2 regions of the Streptomyces sp. NPDC058373 genome follow, and region 1 is predicted to be linked to the other one. Evidence: riboswitches for the same ligand, from Rfam matches in the RefSeq annotation. Region 1 holds a riboswitch; the other holds the start of a gene.
What was found. Region 1 has a riboswitch for thiamine pyrophosphate ahead of thiC (phosphomethylpyrimidine synthase ThiC). Riboswitches for the same ligand answer to the same signal wherever they lie in the genome.
Positions count from the first base shown of each region.

Region 1 (14,903 bases):
TGGGCTCGTCGAGCAGCAGGACCGGCCGGTCGGCGAGGAAGGCCCGTGCCAGCGCGACGCGTTGGCGCTGCCCGGCCGAGAGACCGGCGCCGTCCTCTCCCAACTCGGTCTGCGCACCCCGGGGCAGTCCGGCGACGAAGCTCTCCGCACCCGCCTGCCGGAGGGCGCGCGCCACTTCCGCGTCGGAAGCGTCGGGCCGGGCCAGCCGTACGTTCTCCGCGACGGTCCCGGCGAAGAGCTGCGGACGCTGCGGGACCCAGGCGATGCGCTGGTGCCACTGCTCCCGGTCGATCTCCGCCAGGTCGGTCCCGCCGACGGTGATCCGGCCCTCCGACGGGGTGACGAACCCCAGGACGGCCTGGAGCAGCGTCGTCTTGCCGCAGCCGCTGGGGCCGACGAGGGCCACCGTCTCCCCCGGCGCCACCGTGAAGTCGACCTCCCGTACGGCAGGGGCGCTCCGGCCCGGGTGGCGGACGGTCACTCCCTCGAAGGAGAGGGCGCCCGCGGGTGCGGCCCGCTTCCCGGTGTCCGGCAGAGGCGTCTCCAGTACGGCGAAGACCTCCTCGGCCGCGGCCAGCCCCTCCGCCGCCGCGTGGTACTGCGCGCCGACCTGTCGCAGCGGCAGGTACGCCTCGGGGGCCAGCACCAGGATGACGAGCGCGGCGTAGAGCTCCATGTCTCCGTGGACGAGCCGCATGCCGATGGTGACGGCCACCAGGGCCACCGAGAGCGTGGCGAGCAGTTCCAGGGCGAAGGAGGAGAGGAAGGCGATCCGCAGGGTCCGCAGGGTCGCCCTGCGGTAGTCGTGGGTGATGCGGCGGATCGACTCCGCCTGCGCCTTGGCGCGCCCGAAGACCTTGAGGGTGGGCAGTCCCGCGACCACGTCCAGGAAGTGGCCGGAGAGCCGGGACAGCAGTCCCCACTGCCGGTCCATCCGCGACTGGGTCGCCCAGCCGATGAGCGCCATGAAGATCGGGATGAGAGGGAGGGTGGCGACGATGATGGCCGCGGAGACCCAGTCCTCGGTGACGATCCGGGCCAGCACCGCCACCGGTACGACGACGGCGAGGCCCAACTGCGGCAGGTACCGGGCGAAGTAGTCGTCGAGAGCGTCCACGCCCCGGGTGGCGAGGGCGATGAGGGAACCGGTCCGCTGCCCCCCGAGCCAGCCGGGACCGAGCCGCCCGGCCCGCTCCACCAGCCGCATCCGCAGCTCCGAGGTGACGGCGGCGCTGGCCCGGTGAGCGGCGAGTTCGGTCAGCCAGGAGACCAGGGCGCGCCCGAGGGCGACAGCGGCCAGGGCCAGGAGCGGTGCGGTCAGGTCACCGGTGTCGTAGCGCTGCTCGAAGGAGGAGACGATCAGCTCGGCGAGGAGCATGGCCTGCGCGATGACCAGCCCGGCGCCGACCGCGCCGAGGACCACCACGGCGACGAGGAAGAACTTGGTGGCGCGGGCGTACCTGAGGAGTCGCGGGTCGATCGGTTTCACGTGAAACACCCTCCGGGGGCGGCCGGACGGCGGGGACGCCGCCCGGCGCGGAGGCTGGAGCCGGACGCTCCGGCCTCCGCGTGAGCGGTCAGTGGGCCTCGGCTATGTGGTGCGTGCCGATGCGCTTGCGGAAGACCCAGTACGTCCACCCCTGGTAGAGGAGGACCACAGGGGTCGCGATGCCCGCACACCAGGTCATGATCGTCAACGTGTACGGGCTTGAGGCGGAGTTGGCCGCGGTCAGGCTCCACGCCGGGTCCAGGGTGGAGGGCATCACGTCGGGGAAGAGCGAGACGAAGAGCATCGCCACCCCGGCGACGATGGTCAGCCCCGAGAGGGCGAAGGCCCACCCTTCCCGGCTCCTGGCCACGGCGACGAGAGCCGCGAGCAGCGCGCCGACGGCGATCACCAGCAGGACGGCCCCGGCGGGCTTCCCGTGGTCGGCCTGGGTCCAGAGGAGGAAGCCCACGGCGACCGCCGCGGTGACCACGCCGAGCCGCAGCGCCAGCTTGCGTGCCCGCTCCCGTATCTCCCCGACCGTCTTGAGCCCGGCGAACACCGTGCCGTGGAAGGTGAAGAGAGTGAGGGTGAGAAGGCCGCCGAGCAGCGCGTACGGGTTGAGCAGGTCGAGCACGCCGCCGACGTACTCCTTGTCGGCGTCGATCGCCACGCCGTGCACGATGTTGCCGAAGGCGACGCCCCAGAGGAAGGCCGGGAGCAGGGAGCACCAGAAGATGGCGTGCTCCCAGTTGGTCTGCCAGCGCTCATCGCTCCGCTTGGCCCGGTACTCGAAGGCGACCCCACGGACGATGAGGCAGACCAGGATGAGCAGCAGCGGCAGGTAGAAGCCGGAGAAGAGGGTGGCGTACCAGTCGGGGAAGGCGGCGAAGGTCGCGCCGCCGGCGCTCAGCAGCCACACCTCGTTGCCGTCCCAGACGGGTCCGATGGTGTTGATGAGGACCCGCTTCTCCCGCCGGTCGCGGGCGAGCAGTCTGGTGAGGACCCCGACTCCGAAGTCGAAGCCTTCCAGGAAGAAGTAGCCGGTCCACAGGACGGCGATCAGGACGAACCAGACGTCGTGGAGTTCCATACCTCAGCGCTCCCTCAGTACGAGAAGGCCATGGGGCGGTCGGCGTCGGACGCGTCGCCGCCGATCTGCTTGGGCGGATTGAGGTCGGCCTCCGTCAGCTCGGGCGGTCCGGCCTTGACGTACTTCACGAGCAGCCTGACCTCGATGACGGCGAGGACCGCGTAGAGCAGGGTGAAGATGAGCATCGAGGTGAGGACTTCGCCCTGGGAGACGCCGGGGGAGACGGCGGCGGAGGTGCGCAGGACGCCGTAGACGGCCCAGGGCTGGCGGCCCGTCTCGGTGAAGATCCATCCCCAGGCGCTGGCGATCAGTGGGAACGCGAGCGTCCAGAGGGTCAGGCGCCAGTAGAGGCGGCTGAGCCGGGGGCCGAGCACCTTGTTGCGGAAGAGCACGAGGTTCGGTACCTCGTCCTCGCCGGTCCGCAGGTGAGGGGGGAGAAGGAACCTCTTCCGGGTGAGCCAGAGCCCGAGCAGCCCGACGCCGAAGGAGGCCATGCCGAACCCGATCATCCAGCGGAAGCCCCAGTAGGCGACCGGGATGTTGGGCCGGTAGTCGCCGGGTCCGTACTTCTCCTGGTACTCGGCGTTCATGTCCTTGATGCCGGGCACGTGGTCGGTGAAGTTGTTGTGGGCGAGGAAGGAGAGGAGGCCGGGTACCTCGACGGCGACCACGTTGTGTCCCTTGTCGACGTCGCCGACGGCGAAGAGGGAGAAGGGAGCCGGCCCCTCGCCCTCCCAGAGCGCCTCGGCGGCGGCCATCTTCATCGGCTGCTGCTCGTACATGATCTTGCCGAGGGTGTCGCCGCTGACCGCGGTGAGCAGTCCGCCGACGGCGATGGTGACCAGGCCGAGGCGGAGCGAGAGCCGCATCGAGTCGATGTGCTTCTTCCGCATCAGGTGGTAGGCCGCGATGCCCGCCATGAACGCGCCGCCGGTGAGGACGGCCGCGGCGATGGTGTGGAAGAACTGCGCCAGCGCGGTGTTCTGGGTCAGCACGAGCCAGAAGTCGGTGAGTTCGGCGCGGCCGGTGACCTCGTCGATGCGGTAGCCGACGGGGTGCTGCATCCAGGAGTTGGCGGCCAGGATGAAGTACGCGGAGAGGATGGTGCCGATCGAGACCATCCAGATGCAGGCGAGGTGGATCTTGGGCGGCAGCTTGTCCCAGCCGAAGATCCACAGGCCGATGAAGGTCGACTCGAAGAAGAAGGCGATCAGCGCCTCGAACGCCAGCGGGGCACCGAAGACGTCCCCGACGAAGCGCGAGTAGTCCGACCAGTTCATGCCGAACTGGAACTCCTGGACGATGCCGGTGACGACTCCCAGGGCGATGTTGATCAGGAAAAGCTTGCCCCAGAACTTGGTCGCCTTGAGGTACTTCTCCTTGCCTGTCCGCACCCATGCGGTCTGGAGCCCGGCGGTCAGTCCGGCGAGCGAGATCGTCAGGGGGACGAAAAGGAAGTGGTAGACGGTCGTGATGCCGAACTGCCAACGCGACAGGGTTTCCGGCGCCAGTGCAAGATCCACGTCTCCTCCTTGGATCACCCGCGAACGGCGTCCACTTCGCCCCCTTGATCCACCGCAAAGAGGCGGAAAACGGGATGCGCTTGTGAACGCGTTCACATTCACAAGCATTATGTCCTACCACCTGACAAGCGAAAGAGGCGGGGCCCCCTTATCGGGAACCCCGCCTCCAGGCAGCCGGTCGGCCGCTCGCGTCAGCCGTTCTTGCGGAAGCCCTCGGCCGCCTTCAGGAACAGATCGTTCGCCTCGGTCTCGCCGATGGTCACGCGCACGCCCTCCCCCGCGAACGGCCGGACCACGACCCCGGCCTGCTCGCAGGCGTGGGCGAAGTCGACCGTCCGCTCCCCCAGCCGCAGCCACACGAAGTTTGCGTGCGTCTCCGGCACCGTCCACCCCTGCTCCTGGAGGTCGGCGACCACCCGGGTCCGCTCGCCGACCAGCGCGCCGACCCGCCCCAGCAGCTCGTCCTCCGCGCGCAGCGAGGCCACCGCCGCGTCCTGCGCGAGCTGGCTCACACCGAAGGGGACCGCCGTCTTCCGCAGGGCCGCCGCCACCGGCTCGTGGGCGACGGCGAACCCGACCCGCAGGCCGGCCAGCCCGTACGCCTTCGAGAAGGTCCGCAGCACCGCGACGTTCGGGCGGTCGCGGTAGAGCTCGATGCCGTCCGGCACCTCGGCGTCGCGGATGAACTCGCGGTACGCCTCGTCCAGCACGACCAGCACATCGCTGGGGACCCGGTCGAGGAAGCGCTCCAGCTCGGCCCGGCGGACCACGGTGCCCGTGGGGTTGTTGGGGTTGCAGACGAAGATGAGCCGGGTGCGGTCGGTGATCGCCGCCGCCATCGCGTCCAGGTCGTGCACCTCGCCGGAGTCCAGCGGCACCTGAACCGACTTCGCCCCGCTGATCTGCGTGATGATCGGGTACGCCTCGAACGACCGCCATGCGTAGATCACTTCGTCGCCCGGGCCCGAGGTGGCCTGGAGCAGCTGCTGCGCCACACCGACCGATCCCGTACCGGTCGCCACGTGCTCCCGCGGCACACCGAACCGATCAGCCAGCTCAGCCGTCAGTGTGGTGCACGCCATGTCCGGGTACCGGTTGATCTGGGCGGCCGCCGCCAGCGTGCTTTCCAGGACACCGGGGAGCGGCGGGTACGGGTTCTCGTTGGAGGACAGCTTGTAGGCCGCCGGGCCCTCCGAGGCGGAGGCGGGCTTCCCGGGCTTGTAGGCCGGAATGCCCGCCATCTCCGCACGCAACGTGGGGGTCGACTCGCTCACCGCGGTCCTCCTCATGATCATCGGTTCGAATACTTCTCACCTTATGAGGATTGGGCTTCCCGGCGCAGGGCCTCGGGCACAGGACCACGGTCCGTGGTCTGCCGCACACCGAGCGGAGCGACCTGAGGGGGCGCGCGAAAATCCGTCGCACGCCGGTGGCCTGCGCCGTGGCGCGCATCCCTCGTGAAGGTGAGTTGGAGGTCGGCCGCTGCCTCTTCCGATAAGCGGGACCATTCCTTCCGGGCATCCGAACCATCGGGTCGAATCCGCCAACTACCTGGCAATACATCAGCGTTGGCCCGTGATGACCATGCAGAAACGTCACCGTCAACGTCTGCATATGCACCCGGGCCACCCGCCTCCATGAGCCCTACTATCGGCTCGCCATGACAGCAGCAGGGGAGCACCAGGTGAGCCGAGCGGATACGACCCGCCGGGGGAGCCGGCCAGTGCGAGCCGGCATCAGAGATGTGGCCGCCGCCGCCGGCGTCTCCATCACGACCGTGTCCGACGCCCTCAACGGCAAGGGGAGACTGCCGGATGCCACCCGCCGCCACGTCCGGGAGGTGGCCGAACGACTGGGCTACCGTCCCTCGGCGGCGGCCCGCACCCTCCGTACGGGCAAGTCCGGCCTCATCGGTCTGACCGTAACCACGTACGGGGATGAACCTTTCACCTTCACGGAGTTCGCCTACTTCGCGGAAATGGCCAGAGCCGCCACCTCCGCCGCGCTCGCCCGCGGCTACGCCCTGGTGATCCTCCCCGCGACCTCCCGCCTCAGCCCCGTCGACGTCTGGTCCAACGTGGCGCTCGACGGCACCGTGGTGGTCGACCCCGCCGACGACGACCCGGTGGTACGCGAACTCGCCCGCCAGGGCCTGCCCGTCGTCTCCGACGGACGGCCGGCGGGCTCCCTTCCCGTCACCGCGTGGGTCGACAACGACCACGAGGCCGCCGTCCTCGACATCCTCGACCACCTCGCCGCGGCGGGGGCCCGCCGTATCGGGCTGCTCACCGGCACCACCACGGACATGTACACCCGCCTCTCGACCTCCGCCTACCTGCGCTGGTGCGCCCGGATCGGCCAGGACCCGGTGCTGGAGGCGTACCCCGCGCACGACCCGTGCGCCGGCGCCGTCGCCGCCGACCGGCTGCTCGCCCGCCCCGACCGGCCCGACGCGGTCTACGGGCTCTTCGACCCCAACGGCACCGACCTCCTCGCCGCCGCCCGCCGCTACGGGCTGCGCGTCCCCGACGACCTCCTCCTGGTCTGCTGCAGCGAGTCCACCGTCTACGCCAGCACCGAGCCGCCCGTCACCACGCTCTCCCTCAAACCGCGCCGGATCGGCACCGCGGTGGTCCAGCTCCTCATCGACGCCATCGAGGGAATCAACCAGGATCAGCCCGTGGAACAGGTGATACCGACCGAGCTGATCGTCCGCACCTCCTCGATGCGGCGCTCTCCGAGCATCACCGTCAATCCGCCCCGCTCCTCCGGACAGGGGTGAGCGACACGGCCAGGCGCCGGGGAAAAGTCCTCCCAATTCGGAAGGAATCCCCGGTGAACAGCGGTCTCGGCGTTATTCACCACCCCTGGTGCACCACACAGCGCGATCCTCATTCCTATGATGGGCGGACGACACCGCGGGCCGCTGCGACCAGGCAGTCCGAACCGGTGCAGAGGCGGCGCGATGGTGGTGGAGGGGTCGATGACTCAGGGGGCCAGTCAGGGACCCACGGTGCGCACGGCGACACTGCGTGACTTCCGGGTACCGGCATACGTCCAGCAGGCGGGGCCTCCGGCCGCGTCCACGCCCTCCGACGCGGAGCCGCCGGACGGCTACACCCCGACCCAGCGAGACCTGCCGGTCATCAACCGGGGCGACACCGTGCAGGTGGTCGTCGCCCCCGAGGAGACCGCCCCGCGCGCGACCGCCGACGGGCTCGGACCGCTCTACGCGGTGGGCGACGTCCACGGTTACCTCGACGAGCTGCTCGCCGCGCTCCAGGCCCAAGGGCTGGTCGACGCCGACGGCAACTGGTCGGCGGGCAACGCCCGGGTCTGGTTCCTGGGTGACTTCACCGACCGCGGTCCCGACGGGATCGGCGTGATCGAGCTGGTCATGCGGCTCTCCGCGGAGGCCGCGGCCGCCGGGGGCTACTGCAAGGCCCTGATGGGCAACCACGAGCTCCTGCTGCTGGGCGCCAAGCGGTTCGGCGACACCCCGATCGACTCCGGCGCCGGCACGGCCACCTTCCAGGCCGCCTGGCTCCTCAACGGCGGGCAGAAGAGCGACATGGAGCGGCTGGAGGACCACCACCTCCAGTGGATGTCCCGCCTGGACGCCATCGTGGAGGAGGACGACCACCTGCTCCTCCACTCGGACACCACGGCCTACCTGGACTACGGCGACTCCATCGAGGCGGTCAACGACACCGTCCACTCCATCCTCACCCGCAACGACGCCGACGAGTGCTGGGACCTCTTCCGCAAGTTCACCAAGCGGTTCGCCTTCCGCGACGAGGGCGCCTCGGCCGCCCGCGAACTGCTCGGCGTCTACGGTGGCCGCCGCGTCGTCCACGGCCACAGCCCCATCCCCTACCTGCTCGGGGAATCCGGCTCCGAGGACGGGTCCCCCGACAGCGGCCCGCAGATCGACGGTCCGCACGTCTACGCCGACGGGCTGGCCGTCGCCCTCGACGGCGGCGTCACCATGGCCGGGAAGCTCCTGGTCAGCGGCCTGCCGCTCGCGGACTGAGCCGACGGGGCCGGTCCCCGGGTACGCGACGCTCCGCCCGCGGGACAGGCCCGGTGCCCGGTCGGTCCGCTTCCGGGATTGCTCCTGGGCGCCCCGCGGCCTACGCCCGCGCGCTCCTGGTGAACCGGCCTGACCCGCCCGGTTTCCGGCCTCCCGCGGCGCCGCTCCCCCCGCCGAGAGCCGCGCCACCCGCCGCCACCGGCCACCGCGCCGCCCACCCCGCGCGCACCGGGCGGACGCGCCGGGCGACGGCGCCCGCGTCCCTGAATTCCGCAAAGTCCCTGTCATCGCAGGCCGTTACCGCTCTACCATCGGAATATCCGTAGCAGGCTCTCCTCCGTTTCCACCGACCCGCCCGCGACGTCGCGGGCGGCGATGCCCTACGGACACCTCGGGGGATGCACATGAACAGCGCTCCGCACCTGCTGAACGAGGACCGCGCCGCGTACGAGCGGCTCCTCGACGACGCCCTGCGCACCATCACCCACGGCAACGGCGGCCGGACGACAGCCGCCGGGCCCGGAGGACGGATCCCCGTCCCCGAACTGCGCCGCCTCGCGCTGGGCGGCACCGCCGTGATCACCGCGGCCGCGGCGACCGAGTACCGCCATCTCCTCTCCCTGCGCGAGGAACTGGGAGAGGCCACCAGCGCGGCCGGCTCCACCACCGGCGACGATCCTTCCTCCACGCGCCCCGGCGGCACCGGGCTCACCACCGCCGTCAGCCAGATGACCGAGGCCGCCGGCGCCGGCGCCCTGGCCGTCCTGGCGGTCCTCGCACCGCTCCTCGCGGGCACCGCGGCGTTGATCTTCCTGCTGGTCGGCTACGCCCTGCGGATGCTGGACCCCGCTCCCGCGCTGTCGCAGACCCTGCTCACGACGGGCTGGGTGTTCGCCGCGTTCGCGGCGGCCGCCCTGTTCGCCGCAGGGCTCGCCCTCCTGCTGACCGCCCACCGGCACAAGGCGCTCTTCCCGACGGCTCCGGTTCCCGCCGACCCGCTCCGGCGCGAGGTGCAGCGTGCCTCCGACGCCTGGGAGCGGGCGCTCACCGAGCGGGGCATCCTGCCCTTCCTCCACACCACGCTCGCCGAGGCGTCGGCGGCGAAGCCCGGGCCGACGCCCGGGAGCGAGGTGGAGGTTCCGGGACGCAGGTCGCCCGGCGAGGCGGACCCGGACCGCATGCCCCACCTCGGCTATGGCCGGCCCAGCTTCAGCAGCCCGGCGGAGAGCGGCACCGAGCGACCCGACTCCCGACCCTCCTACCAGAGCCCGCGGTTCGGCAGCCCCGACTTCCGTGGGCAGGATGGCGAGGGTCCTGGGCACGGGTGAACCGGCGACGGCCGGAGCGGCCGGTCGGGGGCCTCGCGCCCGACCGGCCGCTCGCCTGTTTCACGTGAAACATCGGCATGGGTGATGTTTCACGTGAAACATCGACCGCTGGGGTGTTTCACGTGAAACATCCTCGCGGGTCTCCCGCGCGCCTCAGTCCGCCAGGGGCAGATAGACCCGGTTGCCGGACTCCGCGAACTCCTTCGACTTCTGGAGCATCCCGGCCTCGATCTCCTCCTGCGAGGCTCCCGGGTCGGCCGCGTCACCGAAACGGGTCGCGATGTCCTGGCTGATCTTCATCGAGCAGAACTTCGGCCCGCACATGGAGCAGAAGTGGGCCGTCTTGGCCGGCTCGGCCGGGAGCGTCTCGTCGTGGAACTCCCGCGCGGTGTCCGGGTCGAGCGCCAGGTTGAACTGGTCCTCCCAGCGGAACTCGAAGCGCGCGTCCGAGAGGGCGTCGTCCCAGTCCTGCGCGCCCGGATGGCCCTTGGCGAGGTCGGCCGCGTGGGCCGCGATCTTGTAGGTGATGACGCCGGTCTTCACGTCGTCCCGGTTGGGCAGGCCGAGGTGCTCCTTGGGGGTGACGTAGCAGAGCATCGCCGTGCCCCACCAGCCGATCATCGCCGCGCCGATGCCCGATGTGATGTGGTCGTAGGCGGGGGCGATGTCCGTGGTGAGCGGGCCGAGCGTGTAGAACGGCGCCTCCTCACAGATCTCCTGCTGGAGGTCGATGTTCTCCTTGATCTTGTGCATGGGCACATGGCCCGGGCCCTCGATCATGGTCTGCACGCCGTGCCGCTTGGCGATCGTGTTCAGCTCCCCGAGCGTGCGGAGTTCGGCGAACTGCGCCTCGTCGTTGGCGTCCGCGATCGATCCGGGCCGCAGGCCGTCACCGAGCGAGTAGGTGACGTCGTAGGCCGCGAGGATCTCGCAGAGCTCCTCGAAGTGCGTGTACAGGAAGCTCTCCTGGTGGTGAGCGAGGCACCAGGCAGCCATGATCGACCCGCCGCGCGAGACGATGCCGGTCTTGCGCCGCGCGGTCAGCGGCACGTAGGCGAGCCGGACCCCCGCGTGGACCGTCATGTAGTCGACGCCCTGCTCGGCCTGCTCGATGACGGTGTCCTTGTACACCTCCCAGGTGAGCTCCTCGGCCTTGCCGTCGACCTTCTCCAGCGCCTGGTAGAGCGGCACGGTGCCGATCGGCACGGGGGAGTTGCGCAGCACCCACTCGCGGGTGGTGTGGATGTTCCGGCCGGTCGAGAGGTCCATGACGGTGTCCGCGCCCCAGCGGGTCGCCCACGTCATCTTCTCCACCTCCTCCTCGATCGAGGAGGTGACCGCCGAGTTGCCGATGTTGGCGTTGACCTTCACCAGGAACCGCTTGCCGATGATCATCGGCTCGATCTCCGGGTGGTTGATGTTGGCCGGGAGGACGGCCCGGCCCGCGGCGATCTCGTCCCGGACGGTCCGGGGGTCGAGGTTCTCCCGGATGGCCACGTACTCCATCTCGGGGGTCACCTCGCCGCGCCGCGCGTAGGCGAGTTGCGTCACCGTGCGGCCGGGGACGGCCCGGCGGGGCTTGCGGGGTCGGCCGGGGAAGACCGCGTCGAGGTTGCGCAGCCCACCGCGCGGGCTGGTGTGCTTGATGCCGTCGTCCTCGGGACGGACGGGGCGCCCGGCGTACTCCTCGGTGTCGCCGCGAGCGGTGATCCAGTGCTCGCGGAGCGGCGACAGACCCCGCCGGACGTCGGTCTCCACCGCCGGATCGGTGTACGGCCCGGAGGTGTCGTACAGGGTGACGGCGTTTCCGTTGGTGAGGTGCACCTGGCGGACCGGCACGCGCAGATCGGGCCGGGAGCCCTCGATGTACGCCTTGTGCCAGCCGATGGACTTCCCGGCCTCGTTCTTCGGTTCCGAGGCAGGCGTGCGTGCGTCCTGTGTGGTCATGAGACCTACTCCCTACGCCGGCATTACCCGGTAACAGGTTCGGCGGTCGACGCAGCGATGTCCCTGGTGACGACCGGTTTTGACGACCGGTCGCCCAGCGGAGGTCAGCGCCCTCTCAGCCCGGTGCTCCGAGCTCCCGCGTGTACAAAGGTGGCCCCACGCTAACGCCCTGTCGGCCGTGCTGAACAGTGGGCCTCGCCGACTCTTGCGATGATCGACCCGTGACCTCGACGACGCCACCGCCTCCGCCGCCCTCGCAGCCCCCCTCGGGCGGCCCGCCGTCCGGCCCCGGGGGGCACGACGGGGAGCCGCCGACGGGCGGCCACGGGCACTCCCACAGCCACGGCCCGGCCGCCCCGGTCTCCAAACACCTGCGAAAGGTGATCGCGGCCGTCCTGATCCCGTTCGCCGCCGCCGTTGTGGTGGGGTTGCTCGTCCTCTGGCCCGGTGGCGCTCCCGCGCATGAGCGGACCGGTGTCGGCATGGACCGGCAGACGGAGCAGGGCTCGGTCACCCAGGTGGAACAGGTCGACTGCGCCGATGTGAACGTCTCCCAGCCCCCGCCCAACGGCGACACCTCCACTCCGGAGGGCCGGTCCGCGCAGGAGCAGGCGACCGGGCAGTGCGAGAAGGCCACCGTCGAGGTGACCTCCGGGCCGCACGCGGGCCGGACCTTCACCGAGATCGTGCAGCCCGACGCCTCCCGGAAGCTGAGCCAGGGGCAGGGCGTGGTGGTCGCCTACGCTCCGGACGCGCCGGAGGAGCTCCAGTACTCCGTGACCGACGTGGACCGGAAGTTCCCCCTGGCCCTGCTGGCCGCGATCTTCGCCGTGGCCGTGGTGCTGGTGGGCCGGATGCGGGGGCTGATGGCGCTGGTCGCTCTCGCCGCGAGCTTCGCGCTGCTGACGCTCTTCATCCTGCCGGCGATCCTGCAGGGCTCGAACCCGCTGGTGGTGGCGGTGATCGGCGCCAGCGCCATCATGCTGATCGCCCTGTACCTCTGCCACGGGCTGACGGCGAGAACCTCGGTGGCGGTACTCGGCACGCTGGTGTCGCTGCTCCTGATCGGCGTGCTCGGCTCGCTCTTCATCGGCTGGGCGGCCCTGACGGGCAACACGGACGACAACACCGGGCTGATCCACGGGCTCTACCCGGAGATCGACATGAGCGGCCTGCTGCTGGCGGGCGTCATCATCGGCTCCCTCGGCGTCCTCGACGACGTGACGGTCACCCAGACCTCGGCTGTGTGGGAGCTGCACCAGGCCGACCCGACGATGGGCTGGCGCAAGCTCTACCGGGCCGGGATCCGCATCGGCCGGGACCACATCGCCTCCGTGGTCAACACCCTGGTGCTGGCCTACGCGGGCGCGGCGCTGCCGCTGCTGCTGCTCTTCTCCATCGCGCAGAGCAGCGTGGGCATGGTCGCCAACAGCGAGCTGGTGGCGGAGGAGATCGTACGGACGCTGGTGGGCTCGATCGGCCTGGTGGCCTCGGTCCCGGTGACGACGGCGCTGGCGGCGCTGGTGGTGTCGGCGGACAAGGACACAGGGGGGCCCGTGGGCAACGCTCCGGCGGCGCGCGGCGGCAGGGGGCGCCGGAGGAAGCGCTGAGGCGGGGGCCGGGAGCCGGGCTCGGTCCGGCCCGGCCCGGCCGTTCAGCCGGCGCTCTGCTCCTCGGTGAGGATGCGGCTCAGGGCGTCGTCGAGGTGCGTGTCGAAGTCCGCGTGCGCCCGCTCGCTGCCGAGCGGGACCAGCCGGTCGGTGCGGTCGAGGAAGGCGAGCAGCGGCGCCTTCCCGGCCCGGAAGAGCGCCTGCTCGGAGCCGACCTGGAGGGTGATGTGCACCTCTCTGGTGGCCTCCTGTCCGACCGGGGAGACCCGCACGTCGCCGTCGCCGGCGGCGTCCAGGACCCCGTCGACCAGCAGCTCACGGCCGAAGACCCAGGTGACAGGGGCGTCCCCGGGGAGGTGGAACGTCAGCCGCACCGCGTACGGATCGACGGTCTCGTACCGCAGCTCCACCGGGATGCGGAAGGCGAGCTCCTCGGAGACGAGGAAGCTCATCATGACCTCTGCCTGTACTGACTCGCGCATGGACTACCCCGCCAGTTGCCGCCACGTGGCCGAAATCCGTCCCGGCCCTTCATGGCATCTTGCAGAACGCCATCATTGGATCACAAGGAGTGAGTTTTCAGATGCTGATAGAGAATCGGAGTCGCCGCAGGATGCTGCCGACGTCCCGGTGCAGGAGTTGCGTGGTGACCCGCAGGCGGTCGGTCTGAGCCGCGGGGAGGGAGACGGCCATGACGGCGGCGGTGGACCCGACGGTGATCGGCACCGCCGCACAGGCCACGCCGAGCGCGTACTGCTGGTATTCCACGACCGGCTGCATGCGCTCGGTCGCGGCCAGGCGGCGCAGTAACCGCTGGCTGTCGGGGACCGAGTACGGGGTGAGCGGCTGGACGGGGTGGCGGGAGAGGTGGTCCCGGCGGCCTTCCTCGTCGAGCTGCGCGAGGAGGCACTGGCCTATGGCGTGGGCGTGGGCGGTCTCGCGGAAGTCGGCCCATTCCGCGACCGCGGGATTCCCGGGCGTGTCCGCCGTCGCCACCAGGTCGATCTCGCCGTCGCGGTACATGGCGAAGTAGACGGGGGCGCCCAGGCGGTCGCGCCAGTGGCGTAAGACGTCGTCGACGAGGTGGCGGCGGCTCTGCTGCGCGTACGCCTCGTCCAGCCGGCCGACGGCCGGGCCCAGCACGTAGACCCCGTCGACCCGGCGGAGGTACCGCTCGTGGGTCAGGGTGCGCAGCAGGTGGTAGGCGGTGGGCAGCGCCACGCCCGCCTCGCGGGCCAACTGCTTGGCGGGGGCGCCGCATTCGTGGACGGCGGCGGCTTCCAGCAGCCGCAGCGCCCGCTGGACGGAGCCGATGAGCGTGGGCGCGGCGTGGCCGTCGTCCTGGTGTCTACCCGTGGACCACTCAGCCGGTCGGTCCGCGGGCGTGGCGTGGGCCATGGTCTGGTCACCCCCGGAGAGCGTGAACCCCCGGGCGTGGCCGCCCGGAGCGGTGCGAAGACGGGGCCTTCGCGCCGGATTCCGGACTGTAGTGGGTGGCCTCGCGGCGGGTTCGGCGCTTGGGGTGCCATTCCCCCGGGTGGAGGAACCGCCGCGCCTCTGTGCTGGCGGCTACCAGCTTCCCCGGTCCGAGGACGGGAAGAACTTCCTGACCACGTAGATGAGTCCGCCGACGAGGGCGACGAAGACCAGGATCTTGAAGAGCAGCCCGACGACGAAGCCGACGACGGAGGCGATGAGGCCACCGAAGATGAAAAGGGCGAGGACCGGTATGGCGATCCACTTCACCCACCACGGAAGTCCGACGAATACCTCGCGTGCGCCCATGACCTGTCCCCTCTCTGCCTGTCGCGCCCGGGTGGCGCGGCCGACGGTGCGGCCCGGGCCCGGGTAGGCCCTCGCGCTGCCGTGTCTTCCTCGATGCT
Region 1 is NZ_JBHXJE010000020.1:67,158-82,060, forward strand. Features, by position in the region: gene cydD (thiol reductant ABC exporter subunit CydD) at 1-1,489, opposite strand, end outside; gene cydB (cytochrome d ubiquinol oxidase subunit II) at 1,578-2,579, opposite strand; gene ACFWMZ_RS14595 (cytochrome ubiquinol oxidase subunit I) at 2,594-4,102, opposite strand; gene hisC (histidinol-phosphate transaminase) at 4,294-5,376, opposite strand; gene ACFWMZ_RS14605 (LacI family DNA-binding transcriptional regulator) at 5,763-6,884, shown strand; gene ACFWMZ_RS14610 (metallophosphoesterase) at 7,068-8,135, shown strand; gene ACFWMZ_RS14615 (hypothetical protein) at 8,534-9,463, shown strand; gene thiC (phosphomethylpyrimidine synthase ThiC) at 9,617-11,410, opposite strand; TPP riboswitch at 11,403-11,560, opposite strand; gene ACFWMZ_RS14625 (YibE/F family protein) at 11,632-13,020, shown strand; gene ACFWMZ_RS14630 (SsgA family sporulation/cell division regulator) at 13,065-13,502, opposite strand; gene ACFWMZ_RS14635 (IclR family transcriptional regulator) at 13,600-14,418, opposite strand; gene ACFWMZ_RS14640 (DUF5326 family protein) at 14,590-14,805, opposite strand.

Region 2 (14,903 bases), on a different contig from region 1:
GAGCGACGGCCGGACCGACGGCGCTCCCGACGCCCCCGAGCAGGAAGGCCGGGCAGCGTGCTCGCTCTCCGTCTGACCCGCGGCGCCCACCCGTTCGTCCTCTGCGGCCGACTCCTCGTCTCCGCGGCGTCGGCGGGCACGGGTTTCCTCATGCTGAGCGCCCTGAGCCACGCTCTGGCGCACCCCGGGGCGGGCGGCGCCCTGCTCCGGCTCGCCTGGTGCCTCGTACCGCTCACCGCAACGGTGTACTTCGCCGTCGCCATGGCCCGCAACGACCCGGCCACGCGCCCCCGCGACGGCCTCTCCTCCCTCGGACTGGGGCCCGCGGCGCTGGCCGGGCTCGCCGCGGTGTCCACGGCGCTGTCCAGCCTCCTCGGCTCCGTGGTCGCGTTGCTGTTCTTCCTCCATCTGCGGGGCGATCTGACGGGGCTGCCGTTCGACGGGGCGGCCGCCGACATGTTGGCCGCGGACCAGCCGCTGCCTCTGGCCGCCGCGCTGACCCTGCTGGCGGTCGTGCCGGTCGTGGCGTCGACGGCCAGCGCCCTGGCGCTGCGTCCCCGCGAGGGGGAGTCCGCTCCGTCCACCCCGCGGACGGAGCCGGCCGCCCCGTTGCCCGTGCCGACGGGGCTCCCCTGGGGCGTCGCCCTGCTCGCCACGGGGCTGGCGGTGGAGACCTGGGCAACGGGAGGTACGTCGCGCGGTGACGGGACAGACGTTCCGCTGCCGGGCGGCGCGGAGTCGAGCGCGTTCGGCGGCGTACTCGGCTGGGCCCTCACCGCGCTGGGGCTGGCGCTCGCCGGACCGGGCCTCACCCATCTCTGCGGACGGCTGCTGCAATCGGCGAAGCCAGGCGCGGTGCGGTTGCTCGCCGGGCGCGGCCTCCAGGAGGAGGCCACCCGGATCGGCCGTCCCCTCGGCGTGGTCTGTGCCGTGGCGTCGGGCGCGCTCGCCTCCACCGCACTCCACGGGGCGGGCACCGGTGCCTCCGCCGCCGGGCCATTGACCGCGCTCGGTGGCGTGCTGGTGGCCGGCTGCGCACTCGCGACCCTGCTCAGCGCCGGCGTCGAGGCCAGGAGGTCGCGCGCGTCGGCCAATGCCGCGCTGCTGCGGCTGGGCGCCCGTGCCTCCGCGCTGCGCAACGCGGCGGCGCTCCGGGCCCTGACGCTGGTGGTCGTGTTCGTCCCGCTCACCTGGGCGGCGGCCACCCTGGCGGCGGCTCCGCTCCGCGGGTGAGTCGTGCTGGGCCGCTGCATGGTCCCGCCGCCCGCCGACATCCCACGCCCAGCCCTGTGGCGAAGAAATCGGCACGTCCGTACCGCCTCATCGATGAGTTCCGCGGCCGAGCCTGGTCTACCACCATGAAACGCAGGAACCTCCGGGTCACCTGCGCCGCAGGAGGGACGGCCACCCCGTCCTCCGCCTATCAGTGGGGACAGCCATGTACCAGCAGATGATCTTCGTCAACCTCGCGGTGCACGACCTGGAAGCGTCGAAGAAGTTCTTCACCGAGCTGGGGTACTCCCTCAACGAGCAGTTCTCCGACGACACCACCTCGTCCGTCGTGATCAGCGACACCATCGTGCTGATGATCATGACGAAGGAACGGTTCGGCCAGTTCACCAAGAAGCAGATCGCGGACTCCTCCCAGACGGTCGAGGCGCTGCTGGCGCTGAGCGCCGAGAGCCGGGAGAAGGTCGACGAGCTCGTCGACAAGGCCATCGCCGCCGGCGGCTCCCCCGCCGGTGAGGCCCAGGAGGAGGGCGACTTCATGTACGGCCGCGCCTTCTTCGACCCGGACGGCCACCACTTCGAGGTCGTCTGGATGGACCCGTCGGTCGTCGAAGGCTGAGCGAGCGTCAGAGTGAGGCGCACGGGCCGCCCGTCAAGCCATGGACGGCGCGGGTGACGGGGCATCGCCATCCGCGCCATCGGAGCGACGGGGCGAGCAAGGACGGCTCGTCCCACGCGCCCCGCGACCCAGCAGCCACGGCGCGACGTCGCCCCTCGCCTCACTCGAAAGTCGCCCGCTCCAGCAGAAGTCCAGGAGCGAACGATCGCCCCGCACCTCCAGGCGTCCACCGGTCACGGGCATGCGGCGATAGAAGCCGAGCGTCAGCTCCGTCATCGGCCCGCGCAGCTCCACCGTGGCCTCCTCCATGTGATCCGGGCTCACCGTGAACCCTTCGTCGGTGAGCTCGACGCGCCACTCCCCCCGTACGCCGCCCGCCCCGTCCGTCGCGTGGAGATGCAGAGTGCGCCCGTCGCCCCGTAGCTGGGCGGCGGGATCGCCCGGGACACTCCGCTGCACGTACGCGACGATCTCCAGCCACTCGTCCACGGCATCCGAGGCCAGCTCGGCGTCGGCCGTGAAGGGCGCGCCGGCCGCGAGGCAGGCGTCGGCGCGGTGGACGAGGAGTTCGTGGGTGAGCCGCCGCGCCCAGAAGCTGGAGCTCTGATCCCAGGACCAGGTCCACTCTTCCGCCCGGGCCCCGCTTCCCTCAGTGCCTCCGCGGCCGCCTCGGCTCCCTCAGCCAACCACGCATCCAAGGCCCCGGGCCCGTCCGCGGCGGGCGGCCCCGTGAACGCGGGGACCGCCTCCTCCGGCACCTCGGCCGCCGCTCGGCCGCGTGCGATCTCGTCCACCCACTGCGTCGCACCGCCCACGTGCACCGCGAGTTCGCGCAGCGTCCACTCCGGGCACGTGGGCACGCGTGCCCGGAGATCAGCTCCCGCCATGGCCTGCCGCAGCAGTGCCGTCTGCACGTTCACTTCGTCGCAGTACCGGTCGTAGAAAGATCCGTGCTTGTCATGGCCGGAGCGTAGCCGCGGCCCCGCTGACCGGCACGGCATTATCACGCCGCCCCGTACGGCACCGTACGGGCGCGCGCCATCGCATAGCGGCGGGCCACCACCCTCCCGGCGAAGGCGCCGGCCTGCTCTTATCCCAGGACGACCACGTCGTCCTGGTCGAAGACGACTCCGACCTCCGCCCCGGGTTCCGGCGCCTCCCGCAAGGTGCACGCGGCTTCCAGCTCCGGCCCTGTCGCGGGCTCCAGGCGGAGCGAGACGTGCGTGCCCCGGAAGGTCCGGGCAGCCACGGTGCAGGCAAGACCGCGCCCCACCTCCACGAGGCGGACACCGGTGGGCCTGATCAGTACCTCCCGCTTCCCCCGCGGCGCCCCGGGCGGTACGGCCAGTTCGCCCCAGGGCGTGTCTGCCGCGCCGTCGGCCACGGTGGCCTCGACGAGGTTGTCGAAACCGAGGAACCGGGCCACGAACGCGTCGACCGGCCGCTGCCACACCTCCAGCGGCGTGCCCGACTGGGCGATGCGCCCCTCGCGCATCACCACCACCCGGTCGGCCAGGGCGAACGCCTCCCCCTGGTCGTGCGTCACCGCCAGCACGGTCGTCCCGAGGGTGGCGAAGAGCTCGCGCAGTTCCACCACGAGGCGCTCCCGAAGGCTGCGGTCGAGCTGACCGAGCGGCTCGTCGAGCATCAGCAGGCGCGGACGGGGCGCCAGCGCGCGGGCCAGGGCCACCCGCTGCTGCTCGCCGCCGGACAACGTGCTGACGGCGCGGCCCGAGGCTCCGGGCAGACCCACCAGCCGCAGCAGGTCCGCCACCCGGTCGCTCTGCTCCTGGCGCGTCGCCCCGTGCATTCGGGGCCCGAAGGCGATGTTGCCGCCGACGTCGCGCTGCGGGAAGAGCTGATGGTCCTGGAACATGAGCCCCACGGCGCGCCGGTGCGCCGGAACGCCTGCCTGGTCCCTCCCCTCCAGCAGCACCCGCCCCGCATCGAGCTCCTGGAGCCCCGCCACCGTGCGCAGCAGTGTGGACTTACCGCTTCCACTCGGCCCCAGCACGCAGACGATCTCGCCCGCATCCACCTGGAGGTCGACCGCGCCGAGCGCGGCGTGCGGCGCCCCGTCGAAGCGCACCGACGCCCCGTCCAGCTCCAGCAGCGGCGCCACGGGGCGCGCGGCGTCCCGCTCCGTCTGCGCGGCAGGCGCCTCGGTGCGGGTACGGTGCCCGTCCGCGCGCCGTGGTTCATCGGCCATCAGAACGCTCCGGTTCGGTCGAGTGGCGCCCCGGCGCTGCCCGTCCCGCGGGACGGCGGGCGGACCCGCTCCAGGAGCAGCAGCGAGACGACGCAGACGATCATGAGGATCGTGGACAGAGCCATGGCCTGTCCGTAGTTGAGGTCGCCGGCGCGGCCCAGCAGCCTGGCCACGGCCACCGGTAGCGTCGGGTTGTCGGGGCGCGCGATGAAGACGGTCGCGCCGAACTCGCCGAGCGACACGGCGAAGGCGAACCCGGCGGCGACCAACAGCGCCCGGCGTACCAGTGGCAGGTCAACCTCTCGCCAGGCCCGCCACGGTGAAGCGCCCAGGACGGCGGCCGCGTCGCGCAGGCGGCTGTCCACGGCGCGCAGCACGGGCAGCATGGTGCGCACCACGAACGGTACTCCGACGAGCGCCTGGGCGAGCGGGACCAGGATCCAACTGGCGCGAAGGTTCAGCGGGGGCTCGTCGAGGGCGATGAGGAAACCGAACCCCACCGTCACCGCGGACACCCCCAGCGGGAGCATCAGCAGAGCGTCGAATCCCCTGGTGAACCGCCCCGCACGCCGCGTCAACGCCGCGGCGGCGAGGCCCCCGACGACCAGCGCGATGAGGGTCGCCACGGCGGCGTACCGCAGGGAGTTGCCGATGGCGTCGACCGGCGGCACGAGGAACGCCCCGCCGTCAGCCGACGTGAGGGCGCGGAAGTAGCTCAGCCCGTATCCGCCCGGGGCGTCGAGAGCCCGCTCCACCAGGACCCCGAGGGGCAGCAGGATCAGTACGGCGACGGTGCCGAGCACGAAGCCCAGCAGGAGGCGGTGCCCCGCCCCGTGGACGCGCCGGACGGCTTGTGCCGCGTCGACCAGGCTCAGCGCGGTCTCGCGGCGCCGCACGGTCCAGGCGTGCACGGCGAGGATCGCCCCGACGGCAGCGAACTGCACCAGCGTGAGGACGGCGGCGGTGGGGAGGTCGAGGAGCTGCGCGGTCTGCCGGTAGATCTCCACCTCCAACGTCGCGAAGCCGGGCCCGCCCAGGATCTGCACGACACCGAACGAGGTGAACGTGAACAGGAAGACCATCAGGGCGGCGGCCGCGACGGCGGGCCCGAGGGCGGGCAGCGTGACGGTGCGCCAGGCCCGCAAGCGCGACGCGCCGAGCGTCCTCGCGGCTTCCTCCTGCCGCGGGTCGAGCTGTGCCCAGAGCCCTCCGACGGTACGCACCACGACGGCGTAGTTGAAGAAGACGTGGGCCAGGAGGATGGCCCAGACTGTGGTGTCCAGGCGCAGGCCCCACAGGTCGTCCAGCAGGCCGCCGCGTCCGAGGAGTGCCAGGAACGCGGTCCCGACCACCACCGTGGGCAGGACGAAGGGCACCGTGACCACGGCGCGCAGCAGCCCCTTGCCGGGGAACTCCAACCGGGCGAACACGTACGCGGCCGGCATGGCGACGGCCAGGGTCAGTGCTGTCGACGCGAGGGCCTGCCAGAGGGTGAACCAGAGCACCTGACCGATGTCCGGGTCGCCCAGTACGTCGCCCAGCGCGGCGAACTGCCAGGTCCCGTCCTGCCGCAGACCCCGGCCGACGATGGCGGCGACGGGGTACGCGAAGAAGAGCCCGAAGAAGATCACGGGGACGGCCATCAGGGCGGCTCGCGTCCAGCGGCCACGGCGCGCGCCACCTGCGGCGACGGCGCGACGACGCAGGCGCGGCCCGCCCCGTCGCGGACCGCGCGGGGTCTGCGCCGTGCCGCCCCCCGGACGACGGGCCTTGCCTGCCCCGTCCACCGCGGTCACGCCGCGGACGGGGCCGCTCTGGGGGCCGCGCGCGGCGCCCGGCGCGGCGTGCCGCTCCGTCACTTCACCACAAGCGAGGTCCACGACTTGACCCACGCCTCACGGTTGTCGGCGATCTTCTTCGGGTCCAGCGACCGCGCACGGTCCGCCTCCGCGCCGAACTCGGTGAACAGCTCGGGCAGCTTCGCGTCGTCCGCCACAGGCCGGACGAACATCTGCAGCGGCAGGTCCTCCTGGAACGTCCTGCCGATCAGGAAGTCCAGCAGCTTCTTCCCGCCCTCAGGGTTCTTCGCCCCGTCGAGGAGCCCCGCGAACTCGATCTGCCGGAAGCAGGTGTCGGTCAGCACCCCCGTGGGCGCCTCGTCGGGCTGAGGGTCGGCGTACAGCACCTCGACCGGCGGGCTGGACGCGTACGAGACGACGAGCGGCCGGTCGCCTCCGGCCTTCTTGCCTCCCGCGGAGCCCGAGAACTCCTCGTTGTACGCCTGCTCCCAGCCCTCGACGACCTTCACGCCATTGTCCTTGAGCTTCTTCCAGTACCCCTGCCAGCCTTCGTCGCCGAACTCGGCCGCGGTTCCGAGCAGGAAGCCGAGCCCCGGCGAGGACGTCGCGACATTCTCGGTGACCAGGAGGTTCTTGTACTTGGGGTCGGCGAGGTCCTCGAAGGTGCGTGGCGGATCGAGTTTCTTGTCGGCGAAGTAGTTCTTGTCGTAGTTGACGCAGATGTCGCCGGTGTCGATCGGTGTCACCCGGTGTTCCGCGTCGAGCTGGTACTCCTTCGAGACGCGGTCCAGCCCCTTCGCCTGGTACGGGGCGAAGACGCCGTTGTCGATCGTGCGGGAGAGCAGCGTGTTGTCGACGCCGAAAAGGACGTCCCCCTGCGGGTTGTCCTTGGAGAGAACGGCCTGGTTGACCGCCTGGCCGGCATCCCCGCTCTTCAGCACCTTGACGGTGTAGCCGGTCTGCTTCTTGAAGTCGGCCAGGACGTCCTTGGACACGTTGAACGAATCGTGCGTGATCAGGGTGACCTGCTTCGACTGTGCCTCGTCGGCGCCGCCGGAACCGCAGGCCGCCACGGCGACCAGGCCGAAACACGACGCCAACGCGGTCCTGGCGACGTTTCGTGTGGTGGGCACTGATTTTCCTCCTGGATAGGCCAGGAAGAGACGCGGCCTTGCCCTGGTGCCGGCGAACCGGCGCCAGGGCAAGGCGCAACAGCTTGAGTGGTCCGAACTTCCTACCCGGAATGACCCGGGCGAGGTTCAGAGGGTCTGCGGCCTTTACGTGCATCACGTGGTGCCGCACTCTCAGCGCTGTGGCGCTCCCCTGTCGGAATATGCATGTGTTCGAGGTCAGGATACTCGCGCGAGGGCCCCGTGACCGAACGGCGCCTCCGCCCCGTACAGAACGAAGACGACGCGGACGGGACGCTCAGCGCTCCGTCGCGGCGAGCTGCCCACAGGCCCCGTCGATCTCCTGGCCCCGGGTGTCGCGAACCGTCACCGGCACTCCGTGGGAGGCGATGGCCTCGACGAACGCCTTCTCGTCCTCGGGCCGCGAGGCGGTCCACTTGGAGCCCGGCGTGGGGTTGAGCGGGATCAGGTTGACGTGCACGCGCTTGTTCTTCAGCAACCGCCCGAGCAGGTCACCACGCCACGCCTGATCGTTGATGTCGCGGATCAGGGCGTACTCGATAGAGACCCGCCGTCCCGACTTCTCCGCGTACTCCCAGGCGGAGTCGAGGACCTCGCGGACCTTCCAGCGGGTGTTGACGGGAACGAGCGTGTCACGCAGTTCGTCGTCGGGCGCGTGCAAGGAGACGGCCAAGCGGCACTTGAATCCTTCGTCCGCGAAACGGTGGATGGCCGGGACCAAGCCGACGGTGGAGACCGTGATACCGCGCTGCGACAGCCCGAGACCGTCCGGCTCGGGGTCGGTGAGGCGCCTGATCGCGCCGGTGACCCGGTTGTAGTTGGCGAGGGGCTCGCCCATGCCCATGAAGACGATGTTGGACAGGCGGGCAGGGCCGCCGGGCACCTCGCCGTCCCGCAGTGCCCTCATCCCGTCGACGATCTGATGCACGATCTCGGCCGTGGAGAGGTTGCGGTCCAGCCCCGCCTGCCCCGTGGCGCAGAACGGACAGTTCATGCCGCAGCCGGCCTGGGACGAGATGCACATGGTCACCCGGTCCGGGTAGCGCATGAGTACCGACTCGACGAGGGTTCCGTCATGGAGCCGCCACAGGGTTTTACGGGTGGTGTCGTTGTCGCACGAGATGTGCCGGACCACCGACATGAGGTCCGGCAGGAGCTCGCTGCGCAGCTTCTCGCGGGAGCCGGCGGGGATGTCGGTCCACTCCGCCGGGTCGTGCGCGTAGCGCGCGAAGTAGTGCTGCGAAAGCTGCTTGGCGCGGAACGGCTTCTCACCGATCGCGGCCACGGCTTCCTTGCGCTCGGCGGGGGTGAGGTCGGCGAGGTGCCGCGGCGGCTTCTTGGCTCCGCGGGGCGCGACAAAGGTGAGCACTCCGGGTGCGGGCGGTGCCATGGGCGGAAGACTCCTCAGGACGGCGAAGGCCGGGGCACCCGCGGAGACGCGGCGCGGCATCGTCCGACGGTGCGGGGCAGGAAAAGGCCCGCTACTGGACGGCGCGGGCTCTTCCAGGGTAACCGGACTGCCGGGCGGTCCTTTCCCGCCGCCTTCCCGCCTCCGGGGCGCGCCCCGCACGGGGCGCGCGACCTGCGGAAACGCCCTGCGACGGGGCCAGGGACGGGGCGCCCGCACCGTTGTCCCAGGCGAGCCGAGCGCCGTGCGGCGCCCCCACCGTCGCGAGGCCCAACCTCCGCGGCATCACGCACGTCGCGCACGTCGCGCACGCGCCGCTTCACGCGCTTCACGTACGCCCCCCCGGAATCCGTAGCAGCGACTTCAAGCCCTGCCCCACCCGGCACAGCAGCACCGCAAAACGCCGGACGGGGCGGCACCCAGAGGCGCCGCCCCGTCCCCATCCACATCATCGGCCGGTCAGCCGGCTCCCACGAACAGCACCAGCAGCGCCCACACCACAGGCGCCGTCGGCAGCAGTGAGTCCAGGCGGTCCATGATCCCGCCGTGCCCCGGCAGCAGCGTGCCCATGTCCTTGATGCCGAGGTCCCGCTTGATCATCGATTCCCCGAGGTCACCGAGCGTGGCACTGACCGCGACTGCCAGCCCCAGCAGCAGCCCCTGCCACCAGGCTCCGCCATCGACCAGGAACTGCATGCACAGGGCACCGGCGACCATGGCAGCCCCGACCGCCCCGAACAGCCCTTCCCGGGTCTTCCCGGGGCTGATGCGGGGGGCCAGCTTGTGAGTGCCGAATCGCCAGCCGACGGCGTAGGCGCCGGTATCGGCGACCACGGTCAGGATGAGGAAGGTGATCACGCGCTGCGCACCGTCGTCGGCCGTCAGCATGAGCGCCACGAACGTCGCGAGGAACGGTACGTAGAACGTCGCGAAGACGCCCGCCGTGACGTCCTTCAGATATCCCTCAGGAGGCGCCGTCATCCGCCAGAGGAGCACGGCGAGCGCCGTGAGAGCCATGGCGACCCAGGCACCCTCGGGGCCCCACACATAGCCGGCGACGACCATGCCCGCCCCGCCCACGGCGAGCGGCACCAGCGGCGCGTGGATGTCCTTACGCTCCGCCAGGCGCGTGGTGAGCTCCCACAGGCCGACGACGACGGCGACCGCTATGACCCCGATGAACACCGCTTTCACGATGAACAGCGACGCGACGATCACCGCTCCAAGGCCGACGCCGACCCCTATCGCTGCGCCGAGGTCCCGCCCCGCGCTCTTCTTCTGCGGTGCGGGGGGCGGCGTGGCGGCGGGCATGGGCTCCTGCGGCGTCTCGTCACGGAACAGCGGTGCGCCCGGCCGGGCGCCGTCGGGTCGGCCGTCCCGCTTCCCACCGTCGGCAGGCAGGTCCGGCATTTCGGGCACGATGGGCATGGGCCGAGTCTGCTGGGCTTCATGGGCATCGTACGCGGGACCCGCCGTAGCGGCCCCCTGGACGGGTCCCTGGCCTGGCGTCGGCCACGGACCCGCGTACCCGGCATGCGACGGTGCGCCCCAGGAGGAGTCGTTCATCAGACTTCGAGCAGCTCGGCTTCCTTGTGCTTGAGCAGCTCGTCCACCTGAGCCACGTACTTGGCAGTGGTGTCGTCGAGTTCCTTCTCGCCGCGGCGTCCCTCGTCCTCACCGACCTCGCCGTCCTTGACCAGCTTGTCGATGGTCTCCTTGGCCTTGCGGCGGACGGCGCGGATCGAGATCTTCGAGTCCTCGGCCTTACCCTTGGCGACCTTGATGAACTCGCGGCGGCGCTCCTCCGTGAGCTCGGGGAACGACACACGGATGATGCGGCCGTCGTTGCTCGGGTTGACGCCGAGGTCCGAGTCGCGGATGGCCTGCTCGATGTTGCGCAGCGCGCTCGAATCGAACGGCGTCACGACAGCCATGCGCGGCTCCGGCACGGAGAACGACGCGAGCTGATTGATCGGCGTGAGGGCGCCGTAGTAGTCCGCCACGATCTTGTTGAACATCGCCGGGTGCGCACGGCCGGTGCGGATCGCGGCGAAGTCCTCCTTGGCGACCACGACGGCCTTTTCCATCTTCTCCTCGGCCTCGAGGAGGGTCTCTTCGATCACCACTTGCTCCTGCGTGTCTTGAGTTGGCCTGAGGACCCCCCGCACGGTGGTGGCTGTCGGGGGACGAAACAGGGCCGGCTGCGTCGTGTGTCTTCCCTGCACGGTGTCCGACCGGCAGGGCTTTGTCCATCCCCACGGGGGGACGCTGACGGGTCAGTCCCGGGCGCGCGGCTCGCCCACGAGCGTGCCGATCTTCTCACCCTTCACGGCCCGGGCGATATTGCCGGCCGCGAGAAGTTCGAAGACCAGGATGGGCAGCTTGTTGTCCCGGCACAGCGTGATGGCGGTCATGTCGGCGACCTTGAGGTCCCGGGTGATGACCTCGCCGTAGCCCAGGGCGTCGAACTTGACCGCGTCCGGGTTGGCCTTCGGGTCGGAATCGTAGACCCCGTCGACACCGTTCTTCCCCATCAGCAGCGCTTCGGCGTCGATCTCGAGCGCGCGCTGGGCGGCGGTGGTGTCGGTGGAGAAGTACGGCATGCCCATGCCCGCGCCGAAGATGACGACGCGGCCCTTCTCCAGGTGCCGCACCGCACGGAGCGGGATGTACGGCTCGGCCACCTGCCCCATGGTGATGGCCGTCTGGACCCGCGAGTCGATGCCTTCCTTCTCCAGGAAGTCCTGGAGCGCGAGGCAGTTCATGACGGTGCCGAGCATGCCCATGTAGTCGGAGCGCGCGCGGTCCATGCCCCGCTGCTGGAGTTCGGCGCCGCGGAAGAAGTTGCCGCCGCCGATCACCACGGCGATCTGTGCGCCGTCGCGGACCACGGCGGCGATCTCACGGGCGATGGCATGCACCACGTCGGGGTCGACGCCGAGCCCCCCGCCGCCGGCGAAAGCCTCGCCGGAAAGCTTCAGCAGGAAACGGCCGGCTCCTTTGCCGTCCTCGCTCCTGGCAGCACTGTCAACATTGCCCATGGGGTCTTCTCCTCGTACACATACGAAGGAGGCCATTGCCGGTGGATGCGGTATCCCGATCGCGGCAATGGCCTCCTCGTCAGATCTGCGGTCGTCCGGTGCGTCCGACGCGGCGCACCGTGGCGTCCGCTACCGGCCCCGTGAGGGCCGTATGTCGATCGCGGTACGGACTCAGATGCCGACCTTGATGCGCGCAAAGCGCTTCAGGCTGACACCGGCCTCGTCCAGGATCTTCTGGACGGACTTCTTGTTGTCCTTGGCGAAAGGCTGGTCGAGGAGTGTGACCTCCTTGAAGAAGCCGTTCACCCGGCCCTCGACGATCTTCGGAAGCGCGGCCTCGGGCTTGCCCTCGTTGCGCGAGGTCTCCTCGGCGACGCGACGCTCGTTCTCGACGACCTCGGCCGGCACCTCGTCACGCGAGAGGTACTTCGGCGAGAAGGCGGCGATGTGCTGCGCGACGTCCTTGGCGACCTCGGCGTTCTCCTTGTCGAGCTCGACGAGGACACCGATCTGCGGGGGCAGGTCAGGCATGGTGCGGTGCATGTACGCCGCGACGTAGCCGCCCGTGAACTGCGCGAAGCGGTCCAGGACGATCTTCTCGCCGAGGTTGGCGTTGGCCTCGTCCACGTACGCCTGGACCGTCTTGCCGGACTCGATCTCGGAGGCGAGCAGCGCCTCCAGGTCGGCCGGGGAGGTTGCGGCGATGTGCTGGGCGAGGGTGTTGGCGACGTGCTGGAACTTCTCGCCCTTGGCGACGAAGTCCGTCTCGCACTTCAGCTCGACGAGGACCCCGGAGGTGTGGTCGTCGGCGATGAGGGAGACGACGGCGCCGTTCTCGGCGGAGCGGCCCTCGCGCTTGGCGACGCCCTTCTGGCCCTTGACGCGGAGGAGCTCGACAGCCTTGTCGACGCTGCCCTCGGCCTCGTCGAGGGCCTTCTTGCAGTCCATCATGCCGGCGCCGGTGAGCTCGCGGAGCTTCTTGACGTCGGCGGCGGTGTAGTTCGCCATGGTGATGTGAATCTCTCTCGAAGTCTGGAAGATCTACGGGTGGACGGCGGGGGCTGGTCCAGCCCCCGCCGTCAGCAACCGATGAGGATCGGTCAGGCCTGCTCGGGCTCGACGGCCGCGGCGCCCGTGGCCTCCTCGGCAGCGGCCGGGGCCACAGCCTGCTCGGCGTCGGCGACCTTCTCCGTCTCGGCGGAGGTCTGCACCTCGGCGTCGACGGCGGGGGTCTCGGCCTCGGTGGCCTCGGCGGGCTTCTTGTCGCCCTCGAGCAGGTCGCGCTCCCACTCGGCCAGCGGCTCGCCGGCGGCCTTGTCGCCCGGCTTCGAGTCGCCGGTGGCGACGCCGGAGCGGGCGATGAGGCCCTCGGCGACGGCGTCGGCGATCACGCGGGTGAGCAGGGTGACGGAGCGGATCGCGTCGTCGTTGCCCGGGATCTTGTAGTCGACCTCGTCGGGGTCGCAGTTGGTGTCGAGGATCGCGACGACCGGGATGTGGAGCTTGCGCGCCTCACCGACGGCGATGTGCTCCTTCTTGGTGTCCACGATCCAGACGGCGCTGGGCACCTTCTGCATCTCGCGGATACCACCGAGGGTCTTCTCCAGCTTGGCCTTCTCACGCGAGAGGACCAGGAGCTCCTTCTTGGTGAGGCCGGAGGCGGCCACGTCCTCGAAGTCGATCTGCTCCAGCTCCTTGAGGCGCTGGAGGCGCTTGTAGACGGTGGAGAAGTTGGTGAGCATGCCGCCCAGCCAGCGCTGGTTGACGTACGGCATGCCGACGCGGGTGGCCTGCTCCGCGATGGCCTCCTGCGCCTGCTTCTTCGTACCGACGAACATCACCGTGCCGCCGTGGGCGACGGTCTCCTTGACGAACTCGTAGGCGCGGTCGATGTACGACAGCGACTGGAGCAGGTCGATGATGTAGATGCCGTTGCGCTCCGTGAAGATGAAGCGCTTCATCTTCGGGTTCCAGCGGCGGGTCTGGTGACCGAAGTGGACGCCGCTTTCCAGCAGCTCCCGCATCGTGACGACGGCCATGGCCGTATCTCCTTGAGTTCTCGGTTGCCGCGACCACCGGACGGCGGTCACGCCTGACGCCCCGCGCGCTGTGCCCTGAGGACCGAGGAGCGCGGACGCCAACCAGAGGGGTTGACGTCGGGGCGTGCGAAGTCGACCCGGTGACCCGGATCGCCATCAGAAGTGTACGGGACCGCCGACCCACCGGGTGACGCCGCTGTCCACAACCAGCCGGTAGTCCACAGATTCGGATCATGATCCACGAAATCGCCCGCAAAGAGCGACTGTGGGGCCATGAACACTGAGAGTTACGCACTTGCCCGCTTCGTCCGCCCGATCGCCCGGGCGGCCTTCAACCCACGCACCCGACGCACGCCTGCCAGTCCGGTCACGGGCGCCCTCATCCCTGCCCTCGAAAGGCCTGAGCGAGCATGGGCGGCCACGCACAGGGGCGGAGTCCTGGCCGCCCAGTTGTACTGGGCAGCGGCGCCCAGGTGCCGCGTCGGCCCCGCCGCCACCGTGCGGTCGACACCCCCGCGACACCTCGCGCTCACCCGCGCCGGGACGGTACTGCTCTGCGGAGCCCTCGCTCTGGCCCTGGCCGCGACAGCCAGAGCCGCCACCCCGGACCTCCTCACGCCGCCTAAGGCCGCTCCCAGCAGCGAGGACATCGCCGCCCATCCCGCTCCGCGCCTCCCCGACCCCGCCACGCAGCGTCCTCGACCCGACGCTGCCCCGGCGAAGCCCCGGCCCCGGCGGGCTGCTACGTCACGCCCGCAGGGCCAGGCTCGCCCGGCCGCCAGGCCCCACCGGGAGCGGTCCGACGCGCCCTCTCCTGCCGCCGTCCCCGGCAGCCGGTCATGGCCGGTCGGCGCCCGGCCTCGCGTCGTGCGCGGCTGGGAGCCGCCGGCGACCGATTTCGGGCCGGGCCATCGAGGAGTGGACCTGAGCGCCCCCGAGGGCACAACGGTGCGAGCGGCCGCTTCCGGACGCGTGTCCTTCGCCGGTCCGGTAGCAGGTCGCGGCGTGGTCGCCATCGAACTGGCCGACAGCGGCGACCCCCCTCTGCGCATCACGTACGAGCCGGTACGCCCTTTGGTGCGCGTCGGCGACGAAGTGGTGGCGGGGCAGCCGGTGGCCGTACTGGGGAGCAGTACTCATTGCCCGCACTCGTGTCTCCACTGGGGCCTGCTGCGTGGCAAGGAGTACCTGAACCCGCTCTCCCTGCTCCCCGAGTGGATGCTGCATCGCAGGCCTTCCCGCCTGCTGCCCGTGGCCGGAGTCCCGGAGCCGTCCGGCTCCGGCCGAGCGGCGGTCTCCGCAGCGCGGCCCGCGACGTACACAGGGGCGACGCACCGCCCGCACGCCGCACCGAGGAAGCAAAACCGGACGCATCCGGGCGACACCCACGCCGCCACGCGTTCCGCA
Region 2 is NZ_JBHXJE010000017.1:26,928-41,830, reverse strand. Features, by position in the region: gene ACFWMZ_RS13095 (ABC transporter ATP-binding protein) at 1-76, shown strand, start outside; gene ACFWMZ_RS13090 (hypothetical protein) at 58-1,233, shown strand; gene ACFWMZ_RS13085 (VOC family protein) at 1,439-1,849, shown strand; partial or broken gene ACFWMZ_RS13080 (maleylpyruvate isomerase family mycothiol-dependent enzyme) at 2,010-2,810, opposite strand; gene ACFWMZ_RS13075 (ABC transporter ATP-binding protein) at 2,940-4,058, opposite strand; gene ACFWMZ_RS13070 (ABC transporter permease) at 4,058-5,701, opposite strand; gene ACFWMZ_RS13065 (thiamine ABC transporter substrate binding subunit) at 5,914-6,990, opposite strand; TPP riboswitch at 7,071-7,192, opposite strand; gene rlmN (23S rRNA (adenine(2503)-C(2))-methyltransferase RlmN) at 7,286-8,398, opposite strand; gene ACFWMZ_RS13055 (phosphatidate cytidylyltransferase) at 8,876-9,982, opposite strand; gene frr (ribosome recycling factor) at 9,982-10,539, opposite strand; gene pyrH (UMP kinase) at 10,693-11,457, opposite strand; gene tsf (translation elongation factor Ts) at 11,629-12,465, opposite strand; gene rpsB (30S ribosomal protein S2) at 12,558-13,496, opposite strand; gene ACFWMZ_RS13030 (peptidoglycan DD-metalloendopeptidase family protein) at 13,770-14,903, shown strand, end outside.
Region 2: another riboswitch for thiamine pyrophosphate. It lies ahead of ACFWMZ_RS13065 (thiamine ABC transporter substrate binding subunit); the one in region 1 lies ahead of thiC (phosphomethylpyrimidine synthase ThiC).